DNA from 3 places in the Pseudomonas sp. S04 genome. Region 1 is predicted to be linked to each of the others. Evidence: riboswitches for the same ligand, from Rfam matches in the RefSeq annotation. Region 1 holds a riboswitch; each other region holds the start of a gene.
The links. A riboswitch is a leader RNA that binds a small molecule or an ion and turns the genes downstream of it on or off. The one in region 1 is predicted to bind cobalamin.
Positions count from the first base shown of each region.

Region 2: another riboswitch for cobalamin. It lies ahead of PspS04_RS14325 (ABC transporter substrate-binding protein); the one in region 1 lies ahead of cobO (cob(I)yrinic acid a,c-diamide adenosyltransferase).
Region 3: another riboswitch for cobalamin. It lies ahead of cobW (cobalamin biosynthesis protein CobW); the one in region 1 lies ahead of cobO (cob(I)yrinic acid a,c-diamide adenosyltransferase).

Region 1 covers NZ_CP019427.1:4,635,433-4,646,013, reverse strand. Annotated here, with positions in the region: gene PspS04_RS20570 (AI-2E family transporter) at 1-800, shown strand, start outside; gene hda (DnaA regulatory inactivator Hda) at 947-1,651, shown strand; gene PspS04_RS20560 (C40 family peptidase) at 1,865-2,488, shown strand; gene PspS04_RS20555 (C40 family peptidase) at 2,721-3,254, shown strand; gene PspS04_RS20550 (class I SAM-dependent methyltransferase) at 3,281-3,943, shown strand; gene PspS04_RS20545 (PQQ-dependent sugar dehydrogenase) at 3,953-5,266, opposite strand; cobalamin riboswitch at 5,404-5,640, shown strand; gene cobO (cob(I)yrinic acid a,c-diamide adenosyltransferase) at 5,722-6,333, shown strand; gene PspS04_RS20535 (cobyrinate a,c-diamide synthase) at 6,344-7,675, shown strand; gene bluB (5,6-dimethylbenzimidazole synthase) at 7,672-8,322, shown strand; gene cbiB (adenosylcobinamide-phosphate synthase CbiB) at 8,319-9,227, shown strand; gene cobD (threonine-phosphate decarboxylase CobD) at 9,220-10,221, shown strand; gene PspS04_RS20515 (cobyric acid synthase) at 10,209-10,581, shown strand, end outside.
Region 2 covers NZ_CP019427.1:3,240,847-3,251,427, forward strand. Annotated here, with positions in the region: gene PspS04_RS27795 (hypothetical protein) at 1-150, shown strand, start outside; gene PspS04_RS14285 (hypothetical protein) at 134-1,264, shown strand; gene PspS04_RS14290 (hypothetical protein) at 1,261-1,728, shown strand; gene PspS04_RS14295 (SoxR reducing system RseC family protein) at 1,712-2,842, shown strand; gene PspS04_RS14300 (hypothetical protein) at 2,839-3,306, shown strand; gene PspS04_RS14305 (DNA-binding protein) at 3,290-4,420, shown strand; gene PspS04_RS14310 (cytochrome C oxidase subunit IV family protein) at 4,436-4,690, opposite strand; partial or broken gene PspS04_RS14315 (c-type cytochrome) at 4,964-5,207, shown strand; gene PspS04_RS14320 (CopD family copper resistance protein) at 5,407-5,850, opposite strand; cobalamin riboswitch at 6,041-6,232, shown strand; gene PspS04_RS14325 (ABC transporter substrate-binding protein) at 6,378-7,391, shown strand; gene PspS04_RS14330 (FecCD family ABC transporter permease) at 7,388-8,404, shown strand; gene PspS04_RS14335 (ABC transporter ATP-binding protein) at 8,401-9,192, shown strand; gene PspS04_RS14340 (pseudoazurin) at 9,214-9,639, shown strand; gene PspS04_RS14345 (GNAT family N-acetyltransferase) at 9,644-10,147, opposite strand; gene PspS04_RS14350 (alpha/beta fold hydrolase) at 10,300-10,581, shown strand, end outside.
Region 3 covers NZ_CP019427.1:2,450,830-2,461,410, forward strand. Annotated here, with positions in the region: cobalamin riboswitch at 809-1,019, shown strand; gene cobW (cobalamin biosynthesis protein CobW) at 1,119-2,186, shown strand; gene cobN (cobaltochelatase subunit CobN) at 2,190-6,020, shown strand; gene PspS04_RS11065 (ATP-binding protein) at 6,138-7,145, shown strand; gene PspS04_RS11070 (vWA domain-containing protein) at 7,070-7,810, shown strand; gene PspS04_RS11075 (GGDEF domain-containing protein) at 8,009-9,085, opposite strand; gene PspS04_RS11080 (RidA family protein) at 9,320-9,709, shown strand; gene PspS04_RS11085 (IclR family transcriptional regulator) at 9,730-10,494, shown strand; gene PspS04_RS11090 (amino acid deaminase) at 10,530-10,581, shown strand, end outside.

The DNA of each region.
Region 1 (10,581 bases):
CGCAGATGCTCGACTGGCTGCAGCACACCGCGATGCCATGGGTGCAGGCCAAGTTGGGGCTGGCGGACGGGTTCTGGAAGTTCGACAAGGTCAAGGCTGCCATCAGTGAGCACATGGGGCAGACCACCGACATCGTCGGGGTGGTGCTGAGCCAGGCCACGGCGTCCAGCCTGGCGCTGATCGGATTGCTGGCCAACCTGGTGTTGATCCCGGTGGTGAGCTTTTACCTGCTGCGTGATTGGGATGTGATGATGGCCAAGATCCGCAGCCTGCTGCCGCGTGATCGTGAGGCGCGGCTGGTGTCGCTGGCCGGCGAATGCCATGAGGTGCTGGGCGCCTTCGTGCGTGGGCAGTTGCTGGTGATGCTGGCGTTGGGGGTGATCTACGCGGCGGGCCTGATGCTGGTCGGCCTGCAACTGGGGTTGTTGATCGGCCTGATTGCCGGTCTGGCGGCCATCGTGCCCTACATGGGCTTTGTGATCGGGATTGGCGCGGCGTTGATTGCCGGACTGTTCCAGTTTGGTGGCGACCCGTACCCGATGATCGGGATTGTCGCGGTGTTCATGGTCGGCCAGGCCCTGGAAGGCATGGTACTGACGCCATTGCTGGTGGGTGACCGGATTGGCCTGCATCCGGTGGCGGTGATCTTCGCGATCCTGGCCGGCGGCGAGTTGTTCGGCTTTACCGGGATCCTGCTGGCGTTACCGGTGGCGGCGGTGATCATGGTGCTGGTGCGTCACGTGCAAGATTTGTACAAGGATTCGGGAATGTATAGTGGGGCCCAGGGGCCCGAGGCGTGAGCGCGTCTGGCCCGATACTGGCAAGTTAACGCAAACCTTTGATTTTGCTTATGGTCTGTTGCATTGTGCGGCTGGCTTCACGGGTATAAACTTTGCAAACTTTACACAGAGGCCACTAACGGTTCCTTTGGAACTGTTCAGTCAGCATGAAACCGATTCAGCTGCCCCTAGGTGTGCGTCTGCGTGATGACGCCACCTTTATCAATTACTACCCTGGCGCCAACGCCGCTGCACTCGGCTATGTCGAACGCCTGTGCGAAGCCGACGCCGGCTGGACCGAAAGCCTGATCTATCTGTGGGGCAAGGACGGCGTGGGGCGTACGCACTTGTTGCAGGCGGCGTGCCTGCGCTTCGAGCAGTTGGGCGAGCCGGCGGTGTACCTGCCGTTGGCCGAATTGCTGGACCGGGGTATCGAGATCCTCGACAACCTCGAGCAGTACGAGCTGGTGTGCCTGGATGACCTGCAGGCGGTTGCCGGGCGAGCAGACTGGGAAGAGGCGCTGTTCCACCTGTTCAATCGGCTGCGCGACAGTGGTCGGCGTTTGCTGATCGCAGCGTCGACTTCGCCGCGGGAGTTGCCGGTCAAGCTGGCCGACCTCAAATCCCGTTTGACCCTGGCGTTGATTTTCCAGATGCGTCCGCTGTCCGATGAGGACAAATTGCGCGCCCTGCAACTGCGTGCCTCGCGCCGCGGTCTGCACCTGACCGACGAGGTCGGGCATTTTATCCTGACTCGCGGTACCCGCAGCATGAGTGCCCTGTTCGAGCTGCTTGAACGCCTCGATCAGGCGTCCCTGCAGGCTCAGCGCAAGCTGACCATTCCTTTCCTCAAAGAAACCCTGGGCTGGTAAAACCGCGGCCTGTAGCGCGTTTCGGCAAATTTCAGGCGTCAGAAAACCCGCAGGCGAACGGCGTTCGTCATGCGTGCAGATTTAAAATGGGCTTAAGCGCTTAGATGGCGGGGCGAAACTGCAAAGTCACATTTAAATCGATTGAATTTGCAAATGAGGGTGATAGAAGGCATAGTCTCGGCTTCTTTACACAATTCAGCCACGGTCGTGCCCATGCTAAAGCGCTTCGCACCCCTCGTGCCTCTCGCACTCGTCACCCTGTTGTTTGGTTGCTCTGCACACTCCCCAGTGTCCCAGCAAGAGCCCCAGCAACAGGTCAAGAACTCTGTTACCGCGCAGTCTTCCGCTGTTTATCAGGAAGAACTGGCAACCGAAAAAGAGCTGGCCGCGTTTGCGGGCCGCAAGCCTTACCAGATGCCGGTCCTGGCCGACAGCATCCTCGAACGTGGCATGTCCCTGATCGGTACCCGTTACCGTTTCGGTGGTACCTCTGAAGCCGGTTTCGATTGCAGCGGCTTCATCGGCTACCTGTTTCGCGAAGAAGCGGGCATGAACCTGCCACGCTCCACCCGCGAAATGATCAACGTTGATGCGCCACTGGTTTCGCGCAGCAAGCTGGAACCGGGCGACCTGCTGTTCTTCGCCACCAATGGTCGTCGCGGGCGTGTCAGCCACGCCGGGATCTACCTCGGTGACAACCAGTTCATCCACTCCAGCAGCAGCCGCAGCGGCGGTGTCCGGGTCGATAGCCTGGGCGACAGCTACTGGAGCAAGACCTTCATCGAAGCCAAGCGCGCCCTCGCCATGGCTCCGACCACGGTCACTGCCCGCAAGTAAGCGGGCAGGCTGGCAACGGCGCTCCAGGCGAGCGCCGGCCAGCGCAAAGACCATCTTCCCGGCAATACCCCTTCTTTTTGTAGTGCAAACTTAAAGTCTTACTTGAAGTTTGGCGCGTAGCCGCTAGAATCCTGATCTATTGTTGATCAACTAACCGCGTAAGCCCTGCTTACGCGGTTTTGTTTTCAGCCTCCCGGCAGTGACAGCCGCAGCCAGATCAGGATGTTCGGTAATGACGATGTCGGCCCGCCTTGCACTCATGTTCTGCGTCGCGCTGCTCAGCGCCTGCGCCAGTCGCACGCCGCCACCGGCCAAGGTGGTCCGCGCACCGATTTTTGCCCCTACCCAGAATTTCTCCCCGGCTGCCGAAGACGTGCTGTTTCGCGCCCTGGGCCTGGTAGGCACTCCCTATCGCTGGGGCGGCAATACTCCGGATTCGGGATTTGATTGCAGTGGCTTGATTGGCTATGTCTACCGGGATGCAGCGGGTATTTCCCTGCCGCGCACCACCGGTGAAATGATCGGCATGCAGGCCCCGAGCGTCGGCAAAGAGGCCCTGCAGACTGGCGATGTGATCTTCTTCGCCACCAACGGCGGCTCACGGGTCAGTCACGCCGGCATCTACGTCGGCGAAGGACGCTTCGTGCACGCGCCGGCCACCGGTGGTACGGTCAAGCTCGACAGCTTGTCCAAAGCCTATTGGCAAAAAGCCTACCTGAGCGCCAAGCGCGTACTGCAACCCGAGCACCTGGCGCACAATCCCTAGTTCACAACGGGTTGGCAGAGGTGGTAATGACCGCGCGTACGCTCAATCTCGACGATGCCCTCTATCAGTACCTGCTCGACGTCTCGCTGCGCGAAACGCCGCTGCAACGTCGTCTGCGTGACGAAACCCAGGCGCTGCCCATGGCGCGTTGGCAAGTAGCGCCGGAGCAGGGCCAGTTCCTCGCGTTGCTGGTCAAGCTCAGCGGTGCGCGCCGGGTGATAGAAGTGGGGACGTTCACCGGTTACAGCGCCCTGTGCATGGCCGCGGCCCTGCCGGACGACGGGCAACTGATCTGCTGCGACATCATTGGTGACTACAACGCCACAGCGCGGCGCTACTGGCGGGAAGCCGGCCTCAGCGAGCGCATCGAACTGCGCCTGGCGCCGGCGTTGCAGACTTTGGAGCAGATCGAGCAGCAAGGGCAGGGCGGCGCTTTCGACTTGATTTTCATCGATGCCGACAAGGCCAACTATCCGGCCTACCTGGAAAGCGCCCTGCGTTTGTTGCGCAGCGGCGGCCTGGCGGTATTCGACAACACCCTGTGGAGTGGCCGGGTCCTGGAGCGCCAACCCGAGAGTGCCGATACCCGCGCCATCCAGGCACTCAACCTGGCCTTGAAGGATGATCCGCGGGTCGACCTGTCGTTATTGCCCCTGGGGGATGGCCTGACGCTGTGCCGCAAACGCTAGGCGCTGGGGTCATTGGCGGGCGGATACCCGCCACACCTTGTTGCCCACATCGTCGGCCACCAGCAAGTTACCCTGCCGATCGATCACCACGCCAACCGGCCGCCCCATGGCCTCTTCGTCCTGGTTGAGGAAGCCGCTGAGCACATCCACCGGTTGCCCGCTTGGCTTGCCGGCACTGAAGGGTACGAAGATCACTTTGTAACCGCTGTGCGGTTTGCGGTTCCACGAGCCGTGCTGGCCGATAAACGCGCCTTCGGTGAACGGGGCTGGCAACGTGCTGCCTTCGGCGAAGGCCAGGCCCAGGGAGGCTGTGTGTGGGCCCACTGCGTAGTCCGGGGCGATGGCCTTGGCCACCTGATCCGGATCTTGCGGGCTGACGCGGACATCGACGTGTTGGCCGTAGTAGCTGAACGGCCAGCCATAGAAGCCGCCATCCATGACCGACGTAATGTAGTCCGGCACCAGGTCGCTGCCGATCTCGTCTCGCTCATTGACCGCCGTCCACAGTTTGCCCGAGCTCGGTTCCCAGGCCATGCCGTTGGGATTGCGCAGGCCGGAGGCGAAAATCCGCTGATTGCCGGTGGCACGATCCACCTCCCAGATAGCGGCGCGGCCCTGTTCCTGCTCCAGGCCGTTTTCCCCGACATTGCTGTTGGAGCCCACCGTGACATACAACTTGCTGCCGTCCTGGCTGGCAATGACGTTTTTGGTCCAGTGGTGATTCAGCGTGCCACCGGGCAGGTCGATGACTTTCATGGGTTTGGTGGTGATCGAGGTTTGTCCCTCGACATAGTTGAAGCGCAGCAAACGATCGGTGTCGGCGACGTATAGGTCGTTGCCGACCAAGGTCATTCCAAACGGCGAATTGAGGTTTTCGATAAAACTGCTGCGGGTTTCGGCCACGCCATCGTGGTTGCTGTCGCGCAGCAGGGTGATGCGGTTGGCGCTGGGCACCGCGGCCCCAGCGCGGTCCATGACCTTGCCCATGACCCAGCCACGGATGCCCTTGCCATCTTCAGGCTTGGCTGGCGCATTGGTTTCTGCGACCAGTACATCGCCATTGGGCAGTACATAGAGCCAGCGCGGATGCTCCAATCCTTCGGCAAAGGCGACTACCTGGGTGCCGGGCGCTGCGGTTGGCTTGGCGCCATTGGCCCAGCCGACAGCGGGCGCGATGTTGACCGTGGGAATAAGGGTTTTGTTGGGTTCAGGCAGCTTGGGCGAAGGCCCGGTGCCATCCTCGACCCTGAGGCTCGAGGATTCTCCACAGGCGACCAGGCCTGCGGCCAGGGCGATGACACCAACGAGGCGGGACGTGGACATGCGGCTCTCCCTTAGAATGCACTGCTTAAGCCATAGAGGCGTCAGCATGACCTTAGGTTCAATTCGTCAGGTGGCGCTTTGCATTCTTGCTGCCGATTAGCCCGGCTTTAATTGACGCTCCACCCCCAACCCACTAACCTTCGCGACTTGTTTCAGGTGCTCGGTGACCCCAGGGTCGATCGAGTGAAACAGGGAAGCCGGTGAGCGCGCGTTCTATGACAGAACGGGTGACGATCCCGGCGCTGCCCCCGCAACGGTAAATGAGTGAAAACGACGCTTTGAGCCACTGTATCGGTGTCCGATATGGGAAGGCGCGTCGTCCGGCCAGCGCGCCACTCATGAGCCCGGAGACCGGCCTGATCCATCCAGCGGCATCACGGTGGGCGATGCCAGGCTTCTTGCCGTCTATTTCTATGCCTGCCCGCCGTTATCCAGCCTCAACGGAGAGCTCCCCCATGACTGATTCCCCTGATCGTGACGAACGCCATCTGGCGCGCATGCAGCGCAAAAAAGCCGTGATCGATGAGCGTATTGCCAACTCACCCAACGAATGTGGCCTGCTGCTGGTGCTGACCGGCAACGGCAAAGGCAAGAGCAGTTCGGCGTTCGGCATGCTCGCCCGCGCCATGGGCCATGGCATGCAGTGCGGTGTGGTGCAGTTCATCAAGGGCCGCAACAGCACGGGCGAGGAGCTGTTCTTCCGGCGCTTCCCGGAGCAGGTGCGGTTTCATGTGATGGGCGAAGGGTTCACCTGGGAAACCCAGGACCGCCAGCGCGATATCGCCGCTGCCGAGGCCGCCTGGCAGGTGTCCCGCGAACTGCTGCGCGACCCGGCCATCGGCCTGGTGGTGCTCGATGAGCTGAACATCGCCCTCAAGCATGGCTACCTCGATCTCGATCAGGTGCTCAGCGACCTGCAAGCCCGCCCGCCGATGCAACACGTGGTGGTTACCGGCCGCGCGGCCAAAGAGCAAATGATCGAACTGGCTGACACCGTCACCGAAATGGGCGTGATCAAGCATGCGTTCCAGGCCGGGATCAAGGCGCAAAAAGGCGTCGAGCTGTGAGCCTCTTTTCATGACCAGCAGTCGTTTTTGCCCGGCGGTACTGATCGCCGCGCCAGCCTCCGGGCAGGGTAAGACCACCGTCACCGCGGCCCTGGCCCGTTTGCACCGCAATCAGGGGCGCAAGGTCCGGGTGTTCAAGTGCGGCCCGGATTTTCTCGACCCGATGATTCTCGAACGTGCCAGTGGCCAGCCGGTGTATCAGTTGGACATGTGGATGGTCGGCGAGCAGGAAAGTCGCCGTCTGTTGTGGGAAGCCGCCGCCGAGGCTGACCTGATCCTGATCGAAGGGGTCATGGGCTTGTTCGACGGTACCCCGTCCAGTGCCGACCTGGCGCGCCACTTCGGCGTGCCGGTGCTGGGGGTGATCGACGGCACCGCCATGGCCCAGACCTTTGGTGCACTGGCGTTGGGTCTGGCGCGTTATCAGCCGGACCTGCCATTTGCCGGCGTGCTGGCCAATCGGGTGGGCACCCTGCGCCACGCTCAGTTACTCGAAGGCAGCCTTACCGAGGGCTTGCGTTGGTATGGCGCATTGTCCCGGGAAACCGGGATTGAATTGCCGAGTCGGCACCTGGGCCTGGTACAAGCCAGTGAGCTGAACGACCTCGACCTGCGCCTCGATGCAGCCGCCGAGGCCTTGGGTAGCAGTTGCCAGGTGGCCTTGCCGCCCGCAGTGGAATTTGCCGCGCCCGACGTGATCCCAGCCGAGCCTTTGCTGGCCGGTGTGCGGATCGCCGTGGCCCGGGATGAAGCCTTTGCTTTCACCTATGGCGCGAGCCTGGACTTATTGCGTGCGATGGGCGCCGAGCTGCGGTTCTTCTCGCCGATCCGCGACAGCCAGTTGCCAGAGGCAGATAGCCTGTACCTGCCTGGTGGCTACCCGGAATTGCACCATGTGGCCTTGTCAGGCAACACCGCGATGCTCGATGCCATTCGTGGTCATCACGCCGCCGGCAAGCCGCTGCTCGCCGAATGCGGCGGCATGCTGTATCTGCTGGATTCCCTGACCGACGTGCAAGGCACGCGGGCCGAACTGGTGGGTTTGCTCAAAGGCGATGCGACGATGCAAAAACGTCTGGCGGCGCTGGCGCTGCAGGCGGTCGAGCTGCCGGAAGGCGCGTTGCGTGGGCACACCTATCACCATTCCCTGACCAGCACCGAGCTTGAGCCGATTGCGCGTGGACTGAGCCCGAACGGCGGGCGAGGAGCGGAGGCGGTTTATCGTGAGGGGCGGATGACGGCTTCTTATGTGCACTTTTATTTTCCGTCCAATCCCAGCGCTGTAGCCGCGTTGTTTGCGCCAGACCCGGTGGGAGCGAGCTTGCTCGCGAAGAGGCCATGAGCAATAACGCATTCTGCGAAGCCGAACGCGCAGCGGTTTACCGCGCCATCGCCGAGCGCCGTGACATGCGCCACTTCAGCGGTGGCACGGTGGAGCCTGAGCTGCTGCGTCGTTTGCTTGAAGCTGCGCATCAGGCGCCCAGTGTTGGCCTGATGCAGCCATGGCGCTTCATTCGCATCAGCGACCGGACCTTGCGCGGGCAGCTCCAGGCGCTGGTGGAGGAGGAGCGCATCCGCACCGCCGAAGCCCTCGGCGAGCGCAGCGATGAGTTCATGAAACTCAAGGTCGAAGGCATCAATGACTGCGCCGAAGTGCTGGTTGCCGCGTTGATGGACGATCGCGAACGGCATATTTTCGGCCGCCGTACCTTGCCGGAAATGGACATGGCGTCGTTGTCCTGTGCAATCCAGAACCTCTGGCTGGCCTCCCGTGCCGAGGGCCTGGGCATGGGCTGGGTTTCGCTGTTCGAGCCCCAGGCACTGGCCGATCTGTTGCAACTGCCGGCCGGAGCCAAGCCCGTGGCGATTCTCTGCCTGGGCCCGGTCAAGGCCTTTTACCCGGCGCCGATGCTGGCCCTTGAAGGCTGGGCGCACGTGCGTCCGCTGCATGAACTGCTGTACGAAAATGTCTGGGGAGTGAATCAATGAGTGTGGCGTTGTTGAGTGTCGCTGCCGTTGCGCTGGATGCGCTGCTGGGCGAACCCAAGCGCTGGCATCCGCTGGTGGCGTTCGGTCGATTTGCCGGGCGCATCGAGCAGCGTTTCAATTCTGCCGGGCGTGGCTGGCGCAGTCATGGAGTCACCGCGTGGGTGCTGGCCGTGGTGCCGCTGACCCTGCTGGCCACGGCGTTGTCCTGGCTACCTTACCTCGGCTGGATCGTCGAGATCCTGGCCCTGTATTGCGCCCTGGGCTTGCGCAGCCTGGGCGAACACGTCGAGCCGGTGGCCCAGGCGCTGCGCAGCGATGACCTGGACGAAGCGCGCACCCGTGTCAGTTACCTGGTCAGCCGCCAGACCAGTGAGCTGGACGCCACTGAAGTGGCTCGCGCGGCCACCGAGTCGGTCCTGGAAAATGGCAGCGACGCAGTGTTTGCCGCGCTGTTCTGGTTTGCCGTGGCCGGTGCGCCCGGGGTGGTGCTGTATCGCCTGAGCAATACCCTGGACGCCATGTGGGGCTATCGCAACGAACGTTTCGAGCGCTTCGGCTGGGCGGCGGCGAAAATCGACGACGTGCTCAACTACATTCCCGCACGCCTGGTGGCCCTGACCTACGCTGTGCTCGGCAAGACCCGGCTGGCCCTCAAGTGCTGGCGCACCCAGGGACCGACCTGGGACAGCCCGAATGCCGGCCCGGTGATGGCTGCCGGGGCTGGGGCGCTGGGCGTCGAGCTGGGCGGGGCGGCGATCTATCATGGCGAGCTGCACCAGCGTCCACCCTTGGGCGAAGGCGTGCCGGCGGACGCCAGCTCCATCGACCGTGGCTGGCAGTTGGTCCAGCGCGGGGTATGGTTATGGCTGTTGATCCTCTGTGTGGGGGCTGAGTTTTATGCTTGAACACGGTGGTCGCCTGCGCAAGGCGGCGTTGCACTATGGGATTGCCGAAGCCGACTGGCTCGACCTCTCCAGCGGGCTGGCGCCCTGGCCGTGGGAAATCCCGCCGATTCCCGCCAGGGCCTGGGCCCGCTTGCCGGAAACCGAGGACGGCCTGGAGCAGGCCGCCCGGCAATACTATGGCGCGACTCAGTTGCTGCCGGTCGCCGGTTCGCAGATGGCCATCCAGTTGCTGCCGCGTTTGCGGCGGGCCGGCAAGGTCGGCGTACTGTCGCCTTGTTACGCCGAACACGCCGAAGCCTGGCGGCGTAACGGCTACATCGTGCGCGAGGTGTTGGAGCAGGAGGTGGAATTTTTCATCGACAACCTCGACGTGCTGGTGGTGGTCAATCCCAACAATCCCACGGGCCTTAGCCTGACCCCGGAGCGCCTGCTCGACTGGCATGCCCGCTTGGCGCAGCGAGGCGGCTGGCTGGTGGTGGACGAAGCGTTCATGGACAACACCCCGCACCTGAGCCTGGCGTCTTTTGCCCATCAGGTCGGGCTGATCGTGTTGCGCTCCTTCGGCAAGTTCTTCGGCCTGGCCGGGGTGCGCCTGGGTTTTGTCCTGGCCGAACGGCGGCTGCTCAATCTGCTCGCCGAGCAGGTGGGCCCCTGGGCGGTTGCCGGGCCGACGCGGGTGCTGGGGCAGGCCTGCCTGCTCGACAGCGAAGGTCATCGCCGGCAACGCCAGCGTAGCGAAGAGGCGAGCGAACGCCTGGTCGAACTGCTGGAGCGCCATGGTTTCAAGCCTCAGGGCGGCTGCGCGCTGTTCCAGTGGTTGAGCACCGAACGGGCCGAGCACTTGTATGAATTCATGGCGCGCCAGGGCATTTTGCTGCGCCTGTTCAGCCACAACAGCAGCCTGCGCTTCGGCCTGCCAGCCGACGAAACCGACTGGTTGCGCCTGGAGCGGGCCTTTGTCGCCTACGCCAAGGAAACCCCATGCCAACGTTGATGGTTCAAGGCACCACGTCCGATGCCGGCAAAAGCACTCTGGTCACGGCGCTCTGTCGTTGGGCGACGCGCCAGGGAGTGGCGGTGGTGCCGTTCAAGCCGCAGAACATGGCACTCAACAGCGCTGTCACCGCCGACGGTGGCGAAATCGGTCGGGCCCAGGCGGTACAGGCCCAGGCCGCGAACCTCGAACCCCACACCGACATGAACCCGGTGCTGCTCAAGCCCAACAGCGATACCGGTGCCCAGGTGATCATTCACGGGCGCGCGGTGACCAGCATGAATGCCGTCGCCTACCACGACTACAAGGCCATCGCCATGCAGGCGGTGCTCGCCTCGCACCAACGCCTGAGCGCGGCCT
Region 2 (10,581 bases), 1.4 Mb from region 1:
TGGGTTTCTCACACTCGGGTCATTCGCCTGAACCCTCGGGGTGACGGTCGCTTTCCGGCGTTAGCCCCTCAATCCGTTACCGAACATCCGCCCATGTTGCTGGTTGAGACCCATTTGCTGGAGTTGGCTGACCATGCCCACCAACCTTGATAGCCCGATGCCCGCGCCGCAGCTTGAGCAACCTCGAAAAGCCGGTGATGTCGAACCGTTTCCCAGCGGGAAGATCACCTATCTCGCGCCGTTGCCATTGCCGACACCGTTGCCGCCGCATGGCCCGCATATCGGGGAACTAAATGAGGTGTACATGGACTTCGGATTGGGATCGCCGCAGGTGTTTATGTGGCAAGTAACATTAGGTGGACCATTCAGCGGCGCCTTCTCGATTGCATTTTTATTTCCACTAATCGGCGGCTTCATGTTTTTTTTATTCGGCATGGGGTGGGACGATATTTCTCACGCCATAGAGGGGATCTTCCATGAAACCTATGGACTTGCCCTGGTAACCGGCTTTGTAACCCTACTCATCGGCCTCGGCGTCTGGCACCACAACCACAACAAACGCGTCGCCATCATCCCCACCCGCTTCAACCGCCAACGCCGCGAAGTCTGCTTCATGCCCGAAGACGCCACCGAACCCGTCTTCGTCCCTTGGGAATCCCTCTCGGCCTGGGTCATCGAAGCCCAAGGCGCCACCCAATACGGCATCCACCGCCAATACGGCATGGGCATCGGCTTCCAGCACGGCGAGACCCTGACCAGTGTCGAATTCCCCTGCTTCGGTCTTTCCCTGGCTATCAGCCACTGGGAAGCCATCCGTGGCTACATGGAATACGAAATCCACGACCTCAAATCCATTCAAGACCCGCTCGACCTGCAAGGCCCTGACGACCCACCCCACGAAGGCCTGCACACCTTCCACAACGCCCGAGCGCGCATGCACCAGCAAATCCGCGACGGCCAACGTGGTCGAATGTCCGGCTTCTTCTGGTACCTGTACCACGTCATGACCCTGTGGACGATTCCCAACCACCTGACCGAATGGGAAGTCCGCCGCCTTAAGAAAATGGCCCCGCAGGCCATGCCCGAAGCGATGCGCCAATGGTCCGAGCCGCTGCCGAAGGAACAATGGGCCAAACCGAGTGAAGAACTGCTGCGCCTGAGCGCACAGGTCCACGCCCTGCATAAACGCCAACCGCGACGCCCGATCACCGAGATTTTTGCCGAGGTGCAGCGTTTAAATCCGACCGACAAACGCCGCGCATGAGCTGTTATAGCCGTAAAGCCCTGCTCGACTATCAGGAAAAATGCCCGGAGCTGAGCCGGAGTGGCAAAGCGACTCATCGCCTGGGGATCGGCGCCCACCGTCTTTCCGTTCCCCTCCACAATCGTGGTGTACCCCGAGAGCGTAAGGACGTCATCAGCGAAGAAGTGGTGAACAGCCTGCGCATCGTGCAAACAGGACCCGACCGGCTGGTGTTATGCCTGCAATACCCGCTGGACCCTGATGCTGAATTTACCCCGGAGTCCGAAACGTTGGAGCTGGCGGTCTGCATACAGACCTTGAACGCCAAGGGGGTGTGGGAGTCGCTGACTGACGTTATTCACCTCAATCCGCGCGGTAAGGGCCATCTCCCTTCGTTGCCCCGTCAATCCGTTAACGAGCATCCACCGTTGTTGCTGGTTGAAACCCATCTGCTGGAGCTGGCCGACCATGCCCACCAAGATTGATAGCCTCGTGCCGACCTTGCACCTTGCGCAATCCCGAAATGCCGGCGATGTCGAGCCGTTTCCCAGTGGGAGAATCACTTATCTCGCGCCTCTGCCATTGCCGACAGCGATGCCGCCGCACGGTCCCCATATCGGCGATCTGAATGAGGTGTTCATGGATTTTGGCTTGGGTTCACCGCAGGTGTTTTCATGGCAGGTCGTATTAGGATTACCGTTCAGTGGTACCTTCATGATCGCCTTCCTCTTTCCGCTAATGGGCGGCTTCCTTGGACTCGTACTTGGATATAGCTGGGAAGATACTAGAGATTCCATCGAAGGGATCTTCCATGCGTCCTGCGGACTAGCCCTGATAACCGGCTTCTCTGCTCTAGCCATCCTCTTCTTCACTTGGCTCCACTATCACAACAAACGCGCCGCCATCATCCCCACCCGCTTCAACCGCCAACGCCGCGAAGTCTGCTTCATGCCCGAAGACGCCACCGACCCCGTCTTCGTCCCTTGGGAATCCCTCTCCGCCTGGGTCATCGAAGCCCAAGGCGCCACCCAGTACGGCATCCACCGCCAATACGGCATGGGCATCGGTTTCCAGCACGGCGAGACCCTGACCAGCGTCGAATTCCCCTGCTTCGGTCTTTCCCTGGCCATCAGCCACTGGGAAGCCATCCGTGGCTACATGGAATACGAAATCCACGACCTCAAATCCATCCAGGACCCGCAGGACCTGCAAGGCCCCGACGACCCACCCCACGAAGGCCTGCACACTTTTCACAACGCGCGCGCGCGCATGCATCAGCAAATCCGTGACGGTTCACGCAACCGGCTCTCGGGATTTTTTTGGTACCTGTACCACGTCATGACCCTGTGGACGATTCCCAACCACCTGACCGAATGGGAAGTCCGCCGCCTCCAGAAAATGGCCCCGCAGGCCTTGCCCGAAGTGATGCGCCAATGGTCGGAACCGCTGCCGAAGGAACAATGGGCGAAACCGAGTGAAGAACTGCTGCGCCTGAGCGCACAGGTCCACGCCCTGCATAAACGCCAACCGCGACGCCCGATCACCGAGATTTTTGCCGAGGTGCAGCGTTTAAATCCGACCGACAAACGCCGCGCATGAGCTGTTATAGCCGTAAAGCCCTGCTCGACTATCAGGAAAAATGCCCGGAGCTGAGCCGGAGTGGCAAAGCGACTCATCGCCTGGGGATCGGCGCCCACCGTCTTTCCGTGCCGCTCCACAGTCGTGGAGTACCGCGCGAGCGCAAGGACGTTATCAGTGAGGAAGTGGCAAACAGCCTGCGCATTGTGCAAACAGGACCCGACCGGTTGGTGTTATGCCTGCAATACCCGCTGGACCTTGATGCTGAATTTACCCCGGCGTCCGAAACGTTGGAGCTGGCAGTCTGTATCCAGAGCTTGAACGCCAAGGGCGCGTGGGTTTCTCGCATTCGGATCGTTCGCCTGAACCCTCGGGGTGACGGTCGCTTTCCGGCGTTAGCCCCTCAATCCGTTACCGAGCATCCGCCCATGTTGCTGGTTGAGACCCATTTGCTGGAGTTGGCTGACCATGCCCACCAACCTTGATAGCCCGATACCCGCGCCGCAGCTTGAGCAACCTCGAAAAGCCGGTGATGTCGAACCGTTTCCCAGCGGGAAGATCACCTATCTCGCGCCGTTGCCATTGCCGACACCGTTGCCGCCGCATGGTCCGCATATCGGGGATCTGAATGACGTGTACATGGACTTTGGCTTGGGTTCACCGCAGGTGTTTTCATGGCAGGTCGTATTAGGTGGACCATTCAGCGTTGCCTTCTCGATCGCATTTTTGATACCTCTATTTGGCGGCTTCATGTTTTTTTTGTTCGGGATGGGTTGGGACGATGTTTCTCATGCCATAAAAGGGGTTTTCAATGAGGCGTACGGACCAGCCATACAGGGCGGTTTTTTAATGCTGCTCATCCTCCTCTGCACTTGGCGCCACACCCACAATAAACGCGTCCACATCATCCCCACCCGCTTCAACCGCCAACGCCGCGAAGTCTGCTTCATGCCCGAAGACGCCACCGAACCCGTCTTCGTCACTTGGGAATCCCTCTCCGCCTGGGTCATCGAAGCCCAAGGCGCCACTCAATACGGCATCCACCGCCAATACGGCATGGGCATCGGTTTCCAGCACGGCGAGACCCTGACCAGCGTCGAATTCCCCTGCTTCGGTCTTTCCCTGGCCATCAGCCACTGGGAAGCGATTCGCGGCTACATGGAATACGAAATCCACGACCTCAAATCCATCCAGGACCCGCTAGACCTGCAAGGCCCGAACGACCCGCCCCACGAAGGCCTGCACACCTTCCACAACGCCCGCGCCCGTATGCACCAGCAAATCCGTGACGGCCAACGTGGTCGAGTGTCCGGTTTCTTCTGGTACCTGTACCACGTGATGACCCTGTGGACGATTCCCAACTACCTGACCGAATGGGAAGTCCGCCGCCTACAGAAAATGGCCCCGCACGCATTACCCGAAGCGATGCGCCAATGGTCCGAGCCGTTACCGAAGGATCAATGGGCCAAGCCGAGTGAAGAATTGCTGCGCATGAGCGCACAGGTACGAGCACTGCACAAGCGACAGCCAAGACGAGCCATTACCGAGATTTTTGCCGAGGCCCAGCGCTTGAACCCGACCGACAAACATCACGCATGAGTTATTTCAGGTTAATTAACCGACCAACACCAGCGTCAACCCCACAACCACCGCCAACACAAGCGCCCAGCTCAACATCAACCGCCGCCACAGTCGCAGCGCGTGGCGCATCTCCATGAAGCCATCGGTGATCAACCACGCTTTGCCGACCGCCACCAGCAAAATGACCACCGACAGCAGCCACGTCGCGCCCATCTGTGCCAGCACCACCGTGCACACGCTTAACGTGGCCAGCGCTGCCCAGCAGACCAGCAAGAACCTGGAAGCGATTCGATCGGGTGTTCGCAAGACTGGGTACGGTCCATGGGCTGCCTGTTCCAAAAGCGGATTCAAGGAACACGCTACGGGCCCCTGCGACAACCTGGCAAATGAGATGGCCGGCAAACTTGATCGTCGTCAAGCGAACATTGGCCTGCTCGGGCATAGCCGTGCACGGCACTAAGAACCTGCGTTCTGCGCTGCAGTTTCAGCACATCGCAAAGGTCTTGCCTGAGGAGAAATGGAGTGCTGATCAGCAATAGAAAAACGTTTGCTCTGACTGGTTGCGCCGGCTGCCACGGTGTTTTGCGCAAAAGGGGCCACGGGCAAACCGCTGACACCGGACATCACCCAGTCCCGTGGGCAACCGTTTCTCGAGGCATTGATTACCTACGGTTCGCCGGCGGGCATGCCGAACTGGGGAACGTCGAATGCGCTGACCAAGGATCAGATCACGTCAATGGTCAAGTTCATTCAGCACACGCCGCCGACGCCACCGGAATGGGGCATGGCCGAGACGCTGAAAACCTGAAAAGTGTTGGTCAAACCTGAAGTTGGGATCGAGTACGCCCTGATCGCAGCGGGCGATCAGCTCGCCGGGGTTGTGTAGGATATCGAGCATGACGGGGCTCCGAGACTGGCTGCGGATCAACAGTGTGATCAATACGCCTTGATTTGCGTCAAGCACAAACAAAGTCCTGGAAGGACAGACCACCGGTCAACGCCGATCACCAGGTCAGATAGAACATAGCCTTGGCCAGCAGCACGATAACGATCATGTGACAGAACAGGCTGACGTGTATGAACCGCAGGTATCGCGGGCTCATTCGGCCACTTTTGAACAAAAACATGGCCATCAGGAAGTGCAGCAGTACGCTTGCGGCCACCACGATTTTCAAGGCCAGTAATGTGCCGAACGATGAAGCCCATGGTGCGCCAAGGACTGGCAGGTAGCGCAGCCAGACCATGCCCAGCCCCGCACTGAATAACACCAGCAGCACCCACGGCATCAGCGAACGCGCGCGCCGACCGATGCCCTGCTCGACCAGCAGCATGACCCTGGCGGGTAGCTGTTTGCGGATGTTTTCCAGGAACAGGACCTCAAAGAACACCGTGCCGATAAAGATCAGGGCGGCAAACAGGTGCAGCGTCAGAAGAAGCGGATAGATCATGGTGGCTTCGCCTAGAGTCAAGACAACCCGCTACGCCACAAGCGCACGGGATGTCGGTCTCTAGAGACTACAGAGCCGCCCGTTCCATGTGGTTGACATCGATCAAGTAAGCCACAACGCCCCCACTCTGAATCGCCGCGGGTTTTGTAGCCCGTGAACAGAACATACGTTCGCCTCCAACTCCCCAATCGACTACCATGCCGCCGCCGGTTTCCACTTGGGAATAATAGGGAATCCGTGATGCGCGCAACGCATCAAACGGAACTGCCCCCGCAACTGTAGGTGCTGAGCCTGCTCCTTAACTGCCACTGGGATCACCCGGGAAGGCTGGAGCACGCCATGACGCATCAGTCAGGAGACCTGCCGGCGACGCAACAATCACTAACCGGCGGGGTGTCCGGGAGGGACATCCTTGCGCGTGCGTCACTTTGGTGATCGACCCCTGCCCGGCTTTTCGGCAGCGCTCGTTGATGTGTTTCCAGGCCCTACACCCCAGCTCCGTGTACGGTTCAAATGGAGATTGCATCATGCTGCTGCCCCGCGTTGTCGCCCTCGCCACGGGCCTGGGTCTTTGTTCACTGGCCCAGGCTGCGCCCACTCAGTACCCGCTGACGCTGCAAAACTGTGGCAGCACACAGACCTTCGCCCACGCCCCGGCTCGGGCCGTGACGATTGGCCAGGCCGGGACCGAAATGCTCTTTGCCCTGGGGCTGGGAGACAAACTGGTCGGGACTTCCCTGTGGTTCAACGATGTGTTGCCCCAGTACCAGGCGCAAAACGCCGGGATCGAACGCCTGGCCGATAACGATCCAAGTTTCGAGTCGGTAATCGGCAAGCGCCCGGAGTTGGTCGCCGTCGAGCTGGAGTGGATGGTAGGTCCGCAAGGGGTGGTGGGTACACGGGAGCAGTTTGACGAGCTGAAGATTGCGACCTACCTGATGCCCTCGGACTGTGAGTCCAAGGACAACCTGGTGGGGGCCGACGGTACTCGCCTGGCGCCGTTCCGGGTCGACAGTCTCTATAAGAGCATCAGCCAGCTAGGGGAGATTTTTGATGTCCAGGAGCGTGCGCAGCAGTTGAACGCGCAGCTCAAAGCCAGCCTGGCCAAATCGGTGGCCACGGTGCAGAACCAGGACCTGAAGCACACCAGCGCGCTGGTCTGGTTCTCCAGCGCCAGCCTGGATATCGATCCCTATGTCGCCGGACACAAGGGTATTCCCGACTTCATGCTCAATACCCTGGGCGTGCGCAACGTGGTGGAGTCCGACGAAGAGTGGCCAAGCGTCGGCTGGGAAACCATTGCCAAGGCGAACCCGACCTTCCTGGTCATCGCGCGCATGGATCGTCGGCGTTTTCCAGCTGACGACTATCAAAAGAAACTGCAATTCCTGCGCAGCGACCCGGTGACCCGCAACATGGACGCGGTCAAACACAACCGCATCATTATCCTCGACGCCATGGCCATGCAGGCCAGCGTGCGGATGTTCGACGGCCTTGAAACCCTGGCTACTGCCCTCAACAGCTACGACCTGGCGCAATGACGGCGATGCTACTGCGTACCTCATTGGCACTGGCGACCCTGCTGATCGCGCTGATTGCCGGTGTGACCATCGGCGAAACCAGCATTGAGCCAACGGTGGTGTTCCAGGTGCTGGCCAACAAGCTGTGGGCCGCCGGTTATGCCCTGGACCCCATCGACGAAGGCATCGTCTGGAACTACCGCTTGACCCGCGCACTGGTGGCGGCGGCGTGCGGTGCGGGGCTGGCGACTTGCGGGGTGATCCTGCAATCGCTGTTGCGCAACCCATTGGCCGATCCCTACTTGTTGGGGATTTCCGCGGGGGCGTCGACAGGCGCAGTGCTGGTGGCGTTGCTGGGCCTGGGCGCCGGGGCGATCTCAATGTCGGCCGGGGCGTTTGCCGGCGCAGTGCTGGCCTTCGCCGTGGTGGTTTTGCTCGGCCGTGCCAGTGGCGCACCGGGCACTACCGGGCAGATCATCCTGGCCGGGATCGCCGGGTCACAACTGTTCAACGCACTCACGGCGTTTTTGATCACCAAGTCGGCCAGCTCCGAACAGGCACGCGGCATCATGTTCTGGTTGCTGGGCAATCTCAGTGGCGTGCGCTGGCCATCCGTGTGGCTGGCCGTGCCGGTGGCGCTGGCCGGTCTTGCGGTGTGCCTGTGGCACCGCCGCGCGCTGGATGCCTTCACCTTTGGCGCCGACTCCGCGGCCTCCCTCGGCATTGCGGTGCGTCCGGTGCAGTTGCTGTTGATCAGCTGCGCGGCGTTGGTCACGGCGGTGATGGTGTCGATTGTCGGCTCGATCGGTTTTGTTGGGCTGGTGATTCCCCATGCCGCCAGGCTGTTGCTCGGGACTGGCCATACCCGTCTGCTGCCAGCCAGTGCGCTGGGCGGGGCGGTGTTTCTGATTGCCGCCGATGTGCTGTCCCGCACGCTGATCAAGGGCCAGGTAATTCCGGTCGGCGTGGTCACGGCGCTGGTCGGGGCGCCGGTGTTCGCGCTGATCCTGGTGGGACGGAGGAATGCCCGATGACTGCAGCTGTGTCTGTTTCTCAACCCTGTGTATTGAGTTGTTCCGGTATCGGCTTTGCCATTCGCGATGCGCAGTTGCTGCACGACATTCACCTGGCCATTCACCGTGGCGAGACCCTGGGGCTGGTCGGGCCCAATGGCTCCGGCAAATCCACCCTGCTCAAGCTGCTGGCGGGGGTGCGTGCGCCCAGCCAGGGCGCCATCCATCTCAACGGCCAAAACCTCAAGACCCTGTCGCGGCGCACCATCGCGCAAACCCTGGCGGTGGTCGAGCAGCAGGCTGACACCCTCGATGCAATCAGCGTATTCGATGCAGTGGCCTTGGGCCGAACGCCCTGGCTGTCGGCCTTGAGTCCGTGGTCGGCGGCGGACGCGGCGATCGTCGAGCAAGCGCTGCGTGACGTCGATGCGGCTCACCTGAGCAGCCGCACCTGGCGCAGTCTCTCCGGCGGCGAACGCCAGCGCGTGCATATCGCGCGCTCCCTGGCGCAACGCCCGCAGATCCTGTTACTGGACGAACCGACCAATCACCTGGATATCCAGCATCAACTGGCGATTCTGAATGTGGTTCACGCATTGCCCGTGACCACCGTGATTGCCCTGCACGACCTTAACCAGGCCCTGGGCTGTGATCGGTTGGCGGTGCTCGAACGCGGAAGCCTGGTCGCCCTTGGCAAACCGCTTGAAGTGTTGACCCCAGAACGCTTGCTACACACCTTCGGGGTCCACGCGCATTACCTCACTGACCCCTTTGACGGCACGCAGATCCTGCGATTACGCGCCTCCTGACTCGTCTATGGATAGCCCACCATGCGTAGTGTTTCCCGCTCCTTGCTGCTCGCTGCAGTGTTGCTGTGCCCCACGGCATATGCCGAAGTCCATGAAGTAAAAATGCTCACCCGAGGCGCTGCGGGCAGCATGGTCTATGAGCCGGATTACCTGCAGGTGGCGCCTGGCGACACGGTCCGGTTCATCCCTGCCCAGAGTGGTCACAACGCCGCCTCGGTCAGCGAATTGCTGCCGGCCGGCGCGCAGGCATTCCAGGGCAAGATCAACCAGGTAGTGGAACAGGTATTTCAGGTCCCTGGCCTCTACGGCATCCAGTGCACCCCGCACCTGGCGATGGGCATGGTGATGTTGATCCAGGTGGGCGAGCCTGCAGCCCAACCGCCGGAGTTGCCAAGCGCCCTGCCCCCACGTGCGCTCGAGCGATTGAACAGCATCCTGCAGCGCTGAGCTTTCAGTCCGTGGGCAACCGACATTCCATGTGGGTGGTCTGCCATACCGGGTCGGCGTCCACCTGGATCACGTTGAAACCGCGCTTGAGCCAGAAGTCGATGGCGCCCGGCAAGAACGGATGGGTGTGCAGATAGATCACCTCGACCCCGGCTTCCACGGCCGATGCCGCCAAGGCGCGGTACAACTGGCTGGCCAAGCCCGCGCGGCGAAACTGCGGGAGGATGAACAGACGTACGACTTCCACCACCTTCAGCCCGGGATAATCGATGTGCGCAAAGCGCCGGTCATAGGGCAGATAGCCGATTGAGGCGACGATTCGCCCGGCATGACGGGCCACCAGGAAGCGTCCCGCACCGCGCAGGTAAACCTGCTCAAAATTCGCCAGGTCATCCGGCGTGCCGGCTTGCCGCAGTTTCGGGAACAGCTCGGAGCGCGCCGCCAGGACGAACCCCAGAACCTGGGGAATGTCTGCGGCCACCACGGCCTCGATAGCTGTTTGATGCACATGCGCTCCGTAATTTTCGGGGGTGATTGACGCGGGAGACCGGGATAGACTGCGTTCGGTTCACTTACGCGAGACATCCAGCGTGGATCGCCAGCAAAGGATAAACAGGCCAACAGGCTACCGCACCCTGTTGGGCAAAAGGAGGATCATCAATGCCGGTGTCCATCAACCACGAAGACTTTTCGCTGACCACGCCCTACGGTCAGGTATTCGCACGCTGCTGGTACCCCAACAAGCAAGCCCAGGCTCAGCCACTGGCCCCGATCATCCTGCTCCATGACTCGCTCGGCTGCGTGGCGTTGTGGCGCGACTTCCCTGCCCTGCTGGCAAGCGCCACCCAGCGCAATGTCGTGGCCTACGACCGCTTGGGATTTGGTCGTTCAGACCCCCATCCTGGCGATTGGTCCAACGACTTCATCCGCCAGGAAGCCCAG
Region 3 (10,581 bases), 2.2 Mb from region 1:
CAAAAGTAAGCAAAACGCTCTTACCCCACCACTCGGTGCCTCGCTTAGGCTCGGCATGCCCGTACTCCGACATTGATTTGGGGGGCCGCCGCAATGGGCCCTCCCTGGCCCAGTGCGGCTAAACCGGCGTCCTGCCGGTTTACCCCCCAAATCAATATCGGACTCCGGCCAGCGTGGTTAACGGGGCGCCTAAGATCAAAAACAAAGCGAGGCGGCCTAAAAGCCGACCTGATCGCTAGGGCATGCGCGGTGTAGCTTCTACTTCCTAAGACGCTGACGAAGTCAGCAATCTTTTGATCTGGCTCTGGCTCTGGCTCTGGCTCTGGCTTTTGATCCTGGGCGCCCCGTTAACCACGCTGGCCGAACGCAGGCTTGAAGCCGTGGGTAACCCGGCAGGACGCCGGGTTAGCCGCCCCGCGCCATGGATGGCGCGTGGCGGCGGCCCACGGATTCAAGCCGGAGTGAGGGAACACCGAGCCTAAGCGAGGTGCCGAGTGGTGGGGCAAGAGCCTTTTGCTTACTTTTGGGCTCCTCCAAAAGTGAGCCGCTGTAAAAGCGGAACCATAGGAGGCCATTACCGCAAAAATGGATATGTACTCGGTCTAATCCAACACCCCAGAGGCCGCCACACGAGCAAGCCCCCTCGCCACAGACCGCTACAAAGTTGTGTAGATACCTATGCCCATCGCGGGCAAACCCGCTGCCACCAGTGTTCCCACTCCCCTGTAGGAGCAAGGCTTGCCCGCGATGGCCGCATTCCTGGCACCACAGAACACGGCATGAACATTGACCCGCCCCGACGCGATGCGTAGCCTTGCGCCTTCGAGGTTCTTTGGCGCGTGCGCCGAAGCTAAGAAGGGAACGCGGTTGATGCCGCGGCTGCCCCCGCAACTGTGAACGGTGCTGTTTCTGCCAGGCCACTGCACGCTTGATCTCAAGCGGCGGGAAGGCGCAGGAACCGCCAGTCGAAAGACCGGCCCACCGTCAGCCAGGAGACCTGCCTCGATCCAGATTCTCACTACAACCGGGCGGGGTGATCCGGTGGCGAACGCTTTCCGCACGCCTGCGCGTTGTGGCTTCTCGTCCCGTATGCCCGCCACCTTGCCAAAGGGCATCCGATGAAAACACTGGCCAAACTCCCCGTCACCATCGTCACCGGCTTCCTCGGCTCGGGTAAAACCACCTTGCTTCGGCACATGCTCGACAACGCCCAGGGCCGTCGCATTGCGGTGATCGTCAACGAGTTCGGCGAGCTGGGCATCGACGGCGACATCCTCAAGCAGTGCACCATCGGTTGCACCGAAGAAGAAGCTACAGGCCGGGTGTATGAGCTGGCCAACGGCTGCCTGTGCTGCACCGTCCAGGAAGAGTTTTTCCCGGTGATGCGCGAACTGGTGGCCCGTCGCGGCGACCTCGACCACATCCTCATCGAAACCTCCGGCCTGGCCTTGCCCAAGCCGCTGGTCCAGGCCTTCCAGTGGCCGGAAATCCGCAGCGCCTGCACAGTCGACGCGGTGATCACCGTGGTCGACAGCCCGGCCGTGGCCGCTGGCACCTTCGCCGCCTTCCCGGACCAGGTCGACGCCCAGCGCAAACTCGACCCGAACCTGGACCACGAGTCGCCGCTGCACGAACTGTTCGCTGACCAACTGGCCAGTGCCGACCTGGTAATCCTCAACAAGGCCGACCTGATCAGCCCTGAAGACCTGGCCCGGGTACGCCTGGAAGTTGCCGAGGAGCTGCCGCCAGCGGTCAAGATCATCGAAGCCAGCAGCGGGCGCTTGCCGCTCGACGTGCTGATTGGCCTGGGTGCCGGTTCCGAAGAACACATCGACAGCCGCCACAGCCATCACGATCACCATCACGACGGTGATGATCACGATGACCACGATCACGACGCCTTTGACTCGATCTCCATCGAACTGCCGCAAGCCGACGAAAGCCTGCTGCTCGATGCCTTGACCCAACTGGTGGTCCAGCACGGCATCCTGCGGGTCAAGGGTTTCGCCGCGATCCCGAACAAGCCGATGCGCTTGCTGATCCAGGGCGTGGGCACGCGCTTCGACAAGCATTTCGACCGGCAGTGGGGCGCGGACGAAGCACGTACCACACGCCTGGTGCTGATCGGCCAGGCGCTGGATGCGTCCTTGCTCGAAGCGCAACTGCGCGCCGCGCTCAGCGTCTGACCCATGCACCTGCTCAGGACCCAGCCCGGCGGTTTTGTTGCCGACGACAACATTGCCGACCTCGGGCAAACCCCCGCCGACCTGGTGATCCTGTGCAGCGGCGACTCCAGCCTGGCACTGTTGGCCGAAGTGGCCCAGCAACTGCCGGATGACTACCCGAGCCTGCGCCTGGCCAACCCGATGCAGGTGCAGAACCATGCGTCGGTCGACCTCTACGTCGACCAGGTGCTGCGCCATGCCAAGGTCATCCTGATTTCGCTGCACGGTGGCATCAGCTATTGGCGCTACGGCGTCGAGCGTCTGGTGGAGCTGTCCAAGCGCGGGGTGCAACTGATCCTGGTGCCGGGCGATGACCGTCCCGATCCGGAGCTCAGCGACCTGAGTACGGTGCCGGTGCAGGACCGCGAGCGGCTGTGGCACTTCCTGCGCCAGGGCGGCAAAAGCAATGCCCTGGACCTGTACCGCTGCCTGGCCAGTCGCTGGCTCGGGCGCGACTACCCGTGGGCCGAACCGCAAGCCCTGCCGCGTACCGCGATCTATCACCCGCGGCACAGCCAGCCCGACCTGGCCACCTGGCAAACCGACTGGCAGGCCGGGCAGCCGGTGGCGGCAGTGCTGTTCTACCGTTCCCATTTGCAGGCGGCCAACACCGCCTTCATCGATATTTTCTGCCAGCGCTTGCAGGCGGCGGGGCTCAACCCGTTGCCGATTGCCCTGGCCAGCCTGAAAGAGCCCGGTTGCCTGGCGGTGGTCGAGGACTGGCTGGATCAAGTCCTGGCCTCGGTGATTCTCAATACCACCGGGTTTGCCCAATCCAGCCCGGAAGCGCCGCACCTGCGGCCGTTTCGCCGCAACATCCCGGTGATCCAGGCGATCTGCGCCCAGGACAACGAGCCGGGCTGGCGCGCCAGCGAACAGGGCCTGGGGCCGCGGGACCTGGCGATGCACATTGCCTTGCCGGAACTGGACGGGCGCATCATCAGCCGTCCCATCAGCTTCAAGGACCTGGCCTGGCGCAGCGAGCGCAGCCAGTGCGACGTGGTCTGCTACCGGGCGCAACCGGAGCGCATGGATTTTGTCGCCGAACTGGCGCGCCGCTGGAGCGAACTGGCGCGGGTGGAGAATGGGCAAAAACGCGTGGCGTTGATTCTCGCCAACTACCCAACCCGTGACGGCCGCATCGGCAATGGCGTTGGCCTGGACACCCCGGCCGCGGCCTTGAACATCCTGCGGGCGCTGCAGGCCGAAGGTTATCCGCTGCCTGGCGAGCTGCCGGACAGCGGCACCGAGCTGATCCGCCAACTGCTCGGCGGGGTCAGCAACGACCTGGACAGCATCGACCAGCGTCCCTGCCAGCAAAGCCTGGCGCTGGATGACTATCACGCGCTGTTCGGCGCCTTGCCCGCAGCCAATCGCGCTGCGGTGCTGGCGCGTTGGGGCGCGCCGCAGGACGACCCGATGTTCCGCGGCGGGCGCATGATGATCGCCGGGCTGCGCTTTGGCCTGACCTTCGTCGGCATCCAGCCGGCGCGGGGTTATCAGGTCGACCCGAGCGCGGTCTATCACGACCCGGACCTGGTGCCGCCCCACGGTTACCTGGCGTTCTATTTCTGGCTGCGCCAGGTCTACGGCGCCCATGCACTGGTTCACGTGGGCAAGCACGGCAACCTTGAATGGCTACCGGGCAAGGGCGTCGGCCTGTCTGAGAGTTGCTGGCCGGATGCGCTGCTGGGGCCGCTGCCGAACATCTATCCGTTTATCGTCAATGACCCGGGAGAGGGCGCCCAGGCCAAGCGCCGGACCCAGGCGGTGATCATCGATCACCTGATGCCACCGCTGACCCGCGCCGAAACCTACGGCCCGCTGCGCAACCTCGAGTTGCTGGCGGACGAATACTACGAAGCCCAGTTGCTCGACCCACGGCGCGCCCGTGAGCTACAGCGGGAGATTCTCGAACTGGTGCGCGAAACCCACATCGATCGGGAATTGCAACTGGACGGCAAACTCGACAGCCAGGCCGATGCGGCGATCTGGCTGCCGCGCCTGGACACCTACCTGTGCGACCTCAAGGAGTCGCAGATTCGCGATGGCCTGCATGTGTTCGGCGAATCGCCCAGCGGGCGCCTGCGCATCGACACCTTGCTGGCCCTGCTGCGCATCCCCCGGGGCGACGGGCGGGGCGCGCAGTCGAGCTTGCTGCGGGCCTTGGCCAAGGCGTTCGGCCTGGGTTTTGATCCGCTGGACTGTGAGTTGTCGGCACCGTGGAGCGGCCCCAAGCCGGACGAGTTGCAGGGTCTTGGCGAGGACGCCTGGCGCACTGCCGGTGACACCCGCGAGCGCCTTGAGCTGTTTGCCGCGCAGTTGATCGAGCAGGCAGTCACCCCGCTTGCGCCGCAGCCGTTCCCCCGTGGGAGCGAGCCTGCTCGCGAAGCGATTGACCCCAGCGGCTTGCTCCCTCAGGACCCATGCTGGGCTGAAGTCAACGCGATCATCGGCCACCTGCGCGAAGTCGTCGCACCGCGCCTGGATGCCTGTGGCCCGGCGGAAATGCGCGGCTTGCTCGACGCCCTGGCCGGGCGGTTTGTCCCGGCCGGCCCGAGTGGCGCGCCAAGTCGCGGGCGTCTCGACGTGCTGCCCACCGGCCGTAACTTCTACTCGGTGGACGTGCGCAACCTGCCAACCACCACCGCCTGGCGCATCGGTTTCCAGTCGGCCAATCTGATCCTCGAACGCCACCTGCAGGACCACGGCGATCACTTGCGCCAGCTCGGCCTGTCGGTATGGGGCACGGCCACCATGCGCACCGGCGGCGACGACATCGCCCAGGCCATGGCATTGATGGGCGTGCGTCCGGTCTGGGCCACGGGCAGCCAGCGGGTCGACGATTTCGAAATCCTGCCGCTGAGCCTGCTGGACCGCCCGCGAGTGGACGTGACCTTGCGTGTGTCGGGGTTCTTTCGCGATGCCTTCGCCAACCTGATCCGCCTGTTCGATGCCGCGGTGCAAGCCGTGGCTGCACTGGATGAACCGGATGACATGAACCCGCTGGCGGCCAAGGTCCGTGAGGAGCGTCAAGCCTTGCAGCACGCGGGGCTCGATAGCGACGCGGCGGCGCGCCAGGCCGGTTGGCGGATCTTCGGTGCCAAGCCGGGCGCCTATGGGGCGGGCGTGCAGGGCGCTATCGATGGCCGCTTGTGGCAAAGCCGCGAAGACCTGGCCGAGGTCTACCTGAACTGGGGTGGCTATGCCTACGGCGGCGCCGACGAGGGCACTGCCGCGCGCAGCCAGTTCGCCCAGCGCCTGGGCCAGGTCCAGGCGGTGTTGCAGAACCAGGACAACCGCGAGCACGACTTGCTCGATTCCAACGACTATTACCAGTTCCAGGGCGGCATGCTGGCCGCCGTGGAAACCCTCAGCGGTGCAGCGGCGGCGAGTTATCACGGCGATCACAGCCAGCCGGACCTGCCGAAGATCCGCACGCTGAAGGAAGAGCTGAACCGGGTCATCCGTTCCCGTGCCGCCAATCCGAAGTGGATCGAAGGGGTCAAGCGCCATGGCTACAAAGGTGCTTTCGAACTGGCGGCGACCGTGGACAACCTGTTTGCCTTCGACGCCACCACGCAGTTGATCGACGATCACCAGTACGCTTTGCTGGCCGACGCCTACCTGCTGGACCCCTCGACCCGCGAGTTCGTGCGCCAGCATAATCCCCATGCACTGCGTGACATGACCGAGCGCCTGCTCGAAGCGCAACAGCGCGGGCTGTGGCAAGCGCCTGGTGAGTACCGTGAGGCGCTGGAGCATTTGCTGCTGGATATTGAAGAAGATTCTTGAACCCATGTGCGATCGTTTCGCTGGCAAGCCAGCTCCCACAGGATCTACGCGGACTTGGGGGAGCTGGCTTGCCAGCGAAAGCGCTGTGACAGACAACCGTTGTAGTCGAGACCTGAGATGACCGACACCCCCCATTTCCCGCTGTCCGCCGTGGTCGGCGCCGACGCCCTGAAGCTGGCGCTGTGCCTGAGCGCCATCGACCCGAAAATCGGCGGCGTGCTGATCGAAGGGCCGCGCGGCATGGCCAAGTCGACCCTGGCCCGTGGCCTGGCCGACCTGCTGGCCAGCGGGCAGTTCGTCACCTTGCCCCTGGGCGCAACCGAAGAACGCCTGGTCGGCACCCTGGACCTGGATGCGGCATTGAGCGAGGGTCGCGCGCAGTTTTCCCCTGGGGTCCTGGCCAAGGCCGACGGTGGGGTGCTGTACGTCGATGAAGTCAATCTGCTGCCCGATCACCTGGTGGACCTGCTGCTCGATGTGGCAGCCAGCGGTACAAACCTGATCGAGCGCGACGGCATTTCCCACCGTCATCCGGCGCGGTTTGTGCTGATCGGCACCATGAACCCGGAAGAGGGCGAGCTGCGTCCGCAACTGCTCGATCGCTTTGGCCTGAATGTCGCACTCAGTGGCCACACTGCGCCGCTGGAGCGCGGGCAGATCATCCGCCGCCGCCTGGATTTCGACAGCGACCCGCAGGCGTTCTGTGGACACTGGGAAGCAGCCCAGTTGGCCCTGCGTGAACGTTGTCAGCAAGCGCGCCGGCTGCTGAGTGAGATCGCCCTCGACGATCAGGCGCTGGCACAGATTACCGAACGCTGTTTCGCCGCCGGGGTCGATGGCTTGCGTGCTGACCTGGTGTGGCTGCGTGCTGCCCGCGCCCATGCCGCGTGGCGCGGGGCAACGGCGATCGAGGACGGCGATATCGAGGCAGTCGCTGAGTTTGCCTTGCGCCATCGCCGTCGCCAGGCCCCGCCGCCCGCTTCGGACCCACAACCAGCGCCCCCGGCGTCTGCCCCGCAATCACCTGGCGTCGATTCAGGCCAGGGCCAGTGGGGCGAAATGCCGGCCCAGGCGCTGCCCACCGGTGCGCGCCGAGAAGTGCCGAGCTGGCCAAAAAAGCCCTAGGCATTCGCCCGCGCTGTGATGCGGGGGCGGATGCCAGGCCCCGGGCGGGGCGCTTGCACAATGGCCGGCAGGGGCCACGGCGGTCCGCTGGCAGCGGGTCGGTGGATTGGCCGGGGACGCTGCTCAAGGGCCGGCCGCGCAGCCGCGACGCGCTGTTGTTCCATTGGCGCAGCCGTGCGCCTCACGAACTGTGGCTGGTGATTGTCGATGCTTCGGCTTCGACCCGCCGGCATCAGGCGCTGGGGGATGCCAAGGGGCTGTTGGCGCAGGTGTTCGACGACGCCTACCGGCAACGTGCGCGCCTGGCCTTGCTTACCGTCAGCGGCCTGGCACCGAGCTGGCAGGTCCAGGGTTTAAAGGCTTCCGGCAGTCTGCGCGATTGGCTTGAGGGGTTGGGGGCCGGGGGAGGTACGCCGTTGTTGGCGGCCCTTGGCGAGGCGGGGCGGTGGTTGGGGCGGCGGCAAAAACGCTTTCCGGCGGAAGTTCAGCGAGTGTTGTTGGTGACTGATGGTCGTCTCAAGGCTTGGCCGAACCTGGTGGCGTTTGGTTGTCCGAGTTTGTTGGTGGATATTGAGCGTGGTCCGATTCGCCTGGGTCGGGCTCGGGATCTGGCTCGGGAGTTGGGGGCTGAGTATCGGCATATTGATGATCTTGGGGTGGGCTGAAGGGGTAGGCGGACCAAGAGCAAAAGCACGGCGACCTGGCAGTCGGCCTGAGTGGTAAGAGCGGGCGAGGCGGCCTACCGACCGACCTGCTTATTCCTGATGTACGAATTTCCCCCGTGGGAGCGGGCTTGCCCGCGATGACGATCTCCGTCGGCTCCCACAGGTTTCTTGACTGGCATCGTGAACACGCTCGTGACTTCACGCAGCAAATGTATAACGGTCCTTGCCGCTGTGTTTGGCCAGGTACAGTGCTTCGTCGGCCTTTCTCAGCGCCTGGTTCAACGAGTCGCTGTCGGCCACTCGGGTCAGGCCGATGCTGACGGTCACCGGGTACTCGCTCGGATCCTCGCGCACCACCCGGCATAGGCGTGCGGCCAGGTCTTCGACGTCGTCACGGCGGACTCCGGACAAGTAAACCGCAAATTCCTCGCCCCCCAGGCGCGCATATTCGTAATCGGCCATGACCGCCTTGATGGCGGCTGCGATGCGTTTGAGCACCTGGTCGCCAATGTCGTGCCCGTAGGTATCGTTGATCCTCTTGAAATTGTCGATATCGACCATCGCCAGGTAATGGTCGTGCTCACGCGGGTGCGCTCTCAGCTGCCGGGTGGCGGTGGTCATGAACGAGCGGCGATTGGGGATTTCAGTCAGCGTGTCGAGGTAGGCCTGGTCCAGCAGCAACTTCGCCATGATGTAGGCATAGAGCCTGGCCTGGCGCAGTTTCATAAAGCTGTAGAGGGTCAAGGCGCTGAGGAACACCGAGTAGCAGGCGGTCATCGTGCCCCTGAGGCCGAACAATTCTATGTCGGTGTTGTAGAAGGGGTTGAGCATCAGCCAGGTGATCAGCAGCGCGGCGTAGAACGAGCCGCGGCTCAACGGCAGTACCGAGGCGCTGTAGAGGATGCTGGAGGCGGCCAGCACCAGCCAGGCTGGCTGCAAGGTCATGGGCAAGCCGTGGATGACCATGCGGATACCCAGGGTCATGACCAGCACGAACAGCACATTGAGCCGATCAAAGTGCCGGGCCTTGTGGGTGAACCCCAGAATGATCGCGAGGATCGAGAGGGCCCCCAGGAACAGTGGTGAAAGGTAGGTAAAGCGCTGCCCGCCCAGGAAGCTGACGATCAGGTCGAAGACCAGCCAGATCACGATGCTGGCGATGTAGATCAACAGGCAGAAACGTTGTTGCCGCTCGAAGTGATACTGCGCAAATTCCCGTTGCAAGGCTGCCGGGGCAGCTTTTTTCAGCACTTCATCTTCAATGGTCTTGAACATCGCTCGCCTTGTTTCCCTGGAATACCCGGACGCACACGGATGTCGGCTGAAGCATGAATAAAAGCAGGCCAACGAGGTGTTGTCCAATGGCTCACCGGGCCTGCTGGCGGGTGAACAAATACGCAGGGATTTTCCGGGTGGGCTGTGGCACACTTTTGATCATCTGTTCCGCTATTTCATATTTTATTCCGCTGTAGCGGAATTATCCGCCACTTCCCAAGCAGGAGATCCACCATGAGCATCACTCGTTATGGCACCGGCAGTACCGCCGGTGGCGGTCAGCCGCGTCCTTTCGCCCGCGCCGTGGAAGCCGACGGCTGGCTGCATGTGTCCGGACAGGTGCCGGCGGTGGATGGTGAAATCATTGTTGGCGGGATTGTCGAGCAGACTCACCAGACCCTGCGCAACCTGGTGGCGATTCTCGAAGAAGCCGGGTATGGCCTCGAGGACGTGGTGCGCACTGGCGTCTGGCTGGCGGACCCGAGGGATTTCTGGAGCTTCAACAAGGTCTTCTCCGAGTACTTCAGCCCGGAACACGCGCCGGCCCGGGCCTGTGTGCAAGCGAACATGATGGTCGACTGCAAGGTCGAGATCGATTGCGTCGCGTACAAGAAAAAAGCCTGAAGCCCGGGGAGGCCGCAACCATGAGTGACGACACTATCAAGCGTCGGGCCCGCGGGTTGGACCGGGCGTTCGATATTCTCGACTTCCTCAAGGAAATCGGCGAGCCGCTGCGTCCCAACGATATCGCCAACGGCATCGGCAGCCCGAAGTCCACCGTCTATGAACTGGTGGCGGCCCTGCTGGAGCGGCGGATCCTGCAGCCGGTGGGCAAGGACGGGCATGTGTACCTGGGCCGCCAGCTGTACTTCCTGGGGCAGGCGCACTTGCGTCATTTCGACCTCACCCGCGAGGCCAGGCAGGCCCTGCAGGAGATTGTCAGCCAGACCGGCGAAACCGCGCAGATGTGCCTGCTCAACGGGCGCAAATACACGGTGGCGCTGATGCAGGAAGGCCAGCGGCATTTTCGTATTTCCTCGGATATCGGCGAGAACGCGCCGATCCCCTGGACCGCGTCCGGGCGCCTGCTGCTGGCGCACCTGAGCGACCAGCAGATTGTCGAGCTGATTGCCGCCGAGGACTTCATCCTGCCTGACGGCCAGCCACTGCCGTTGGCGCTTTTCCTGGCGCAGATTCGCCAGGCCGGGGTCGATGGGTTCTTCTCTTTCGACAGCGTGGCCGACACCTTCACCCATTGTTTTGCCGCCCCGGTAAAAGACCCGGATGGGGTGGCCATTGCCACCTTGTGCATCGTCGCCCCAAGGGCCGACGCCATTAACAACTACGACGCCTACCGTCGGGTGCTGATCGACAGCGCCAACCGCATGGCCCGGCGCCTCAACGAATAACCCTGGCCGCTGCCGGCCGTGCAAGGAGTGAAAGCATGTCTTCTACGTTGAATATCGCTGCCGTGGAAAAAGGCGCTGCGCCGGTGG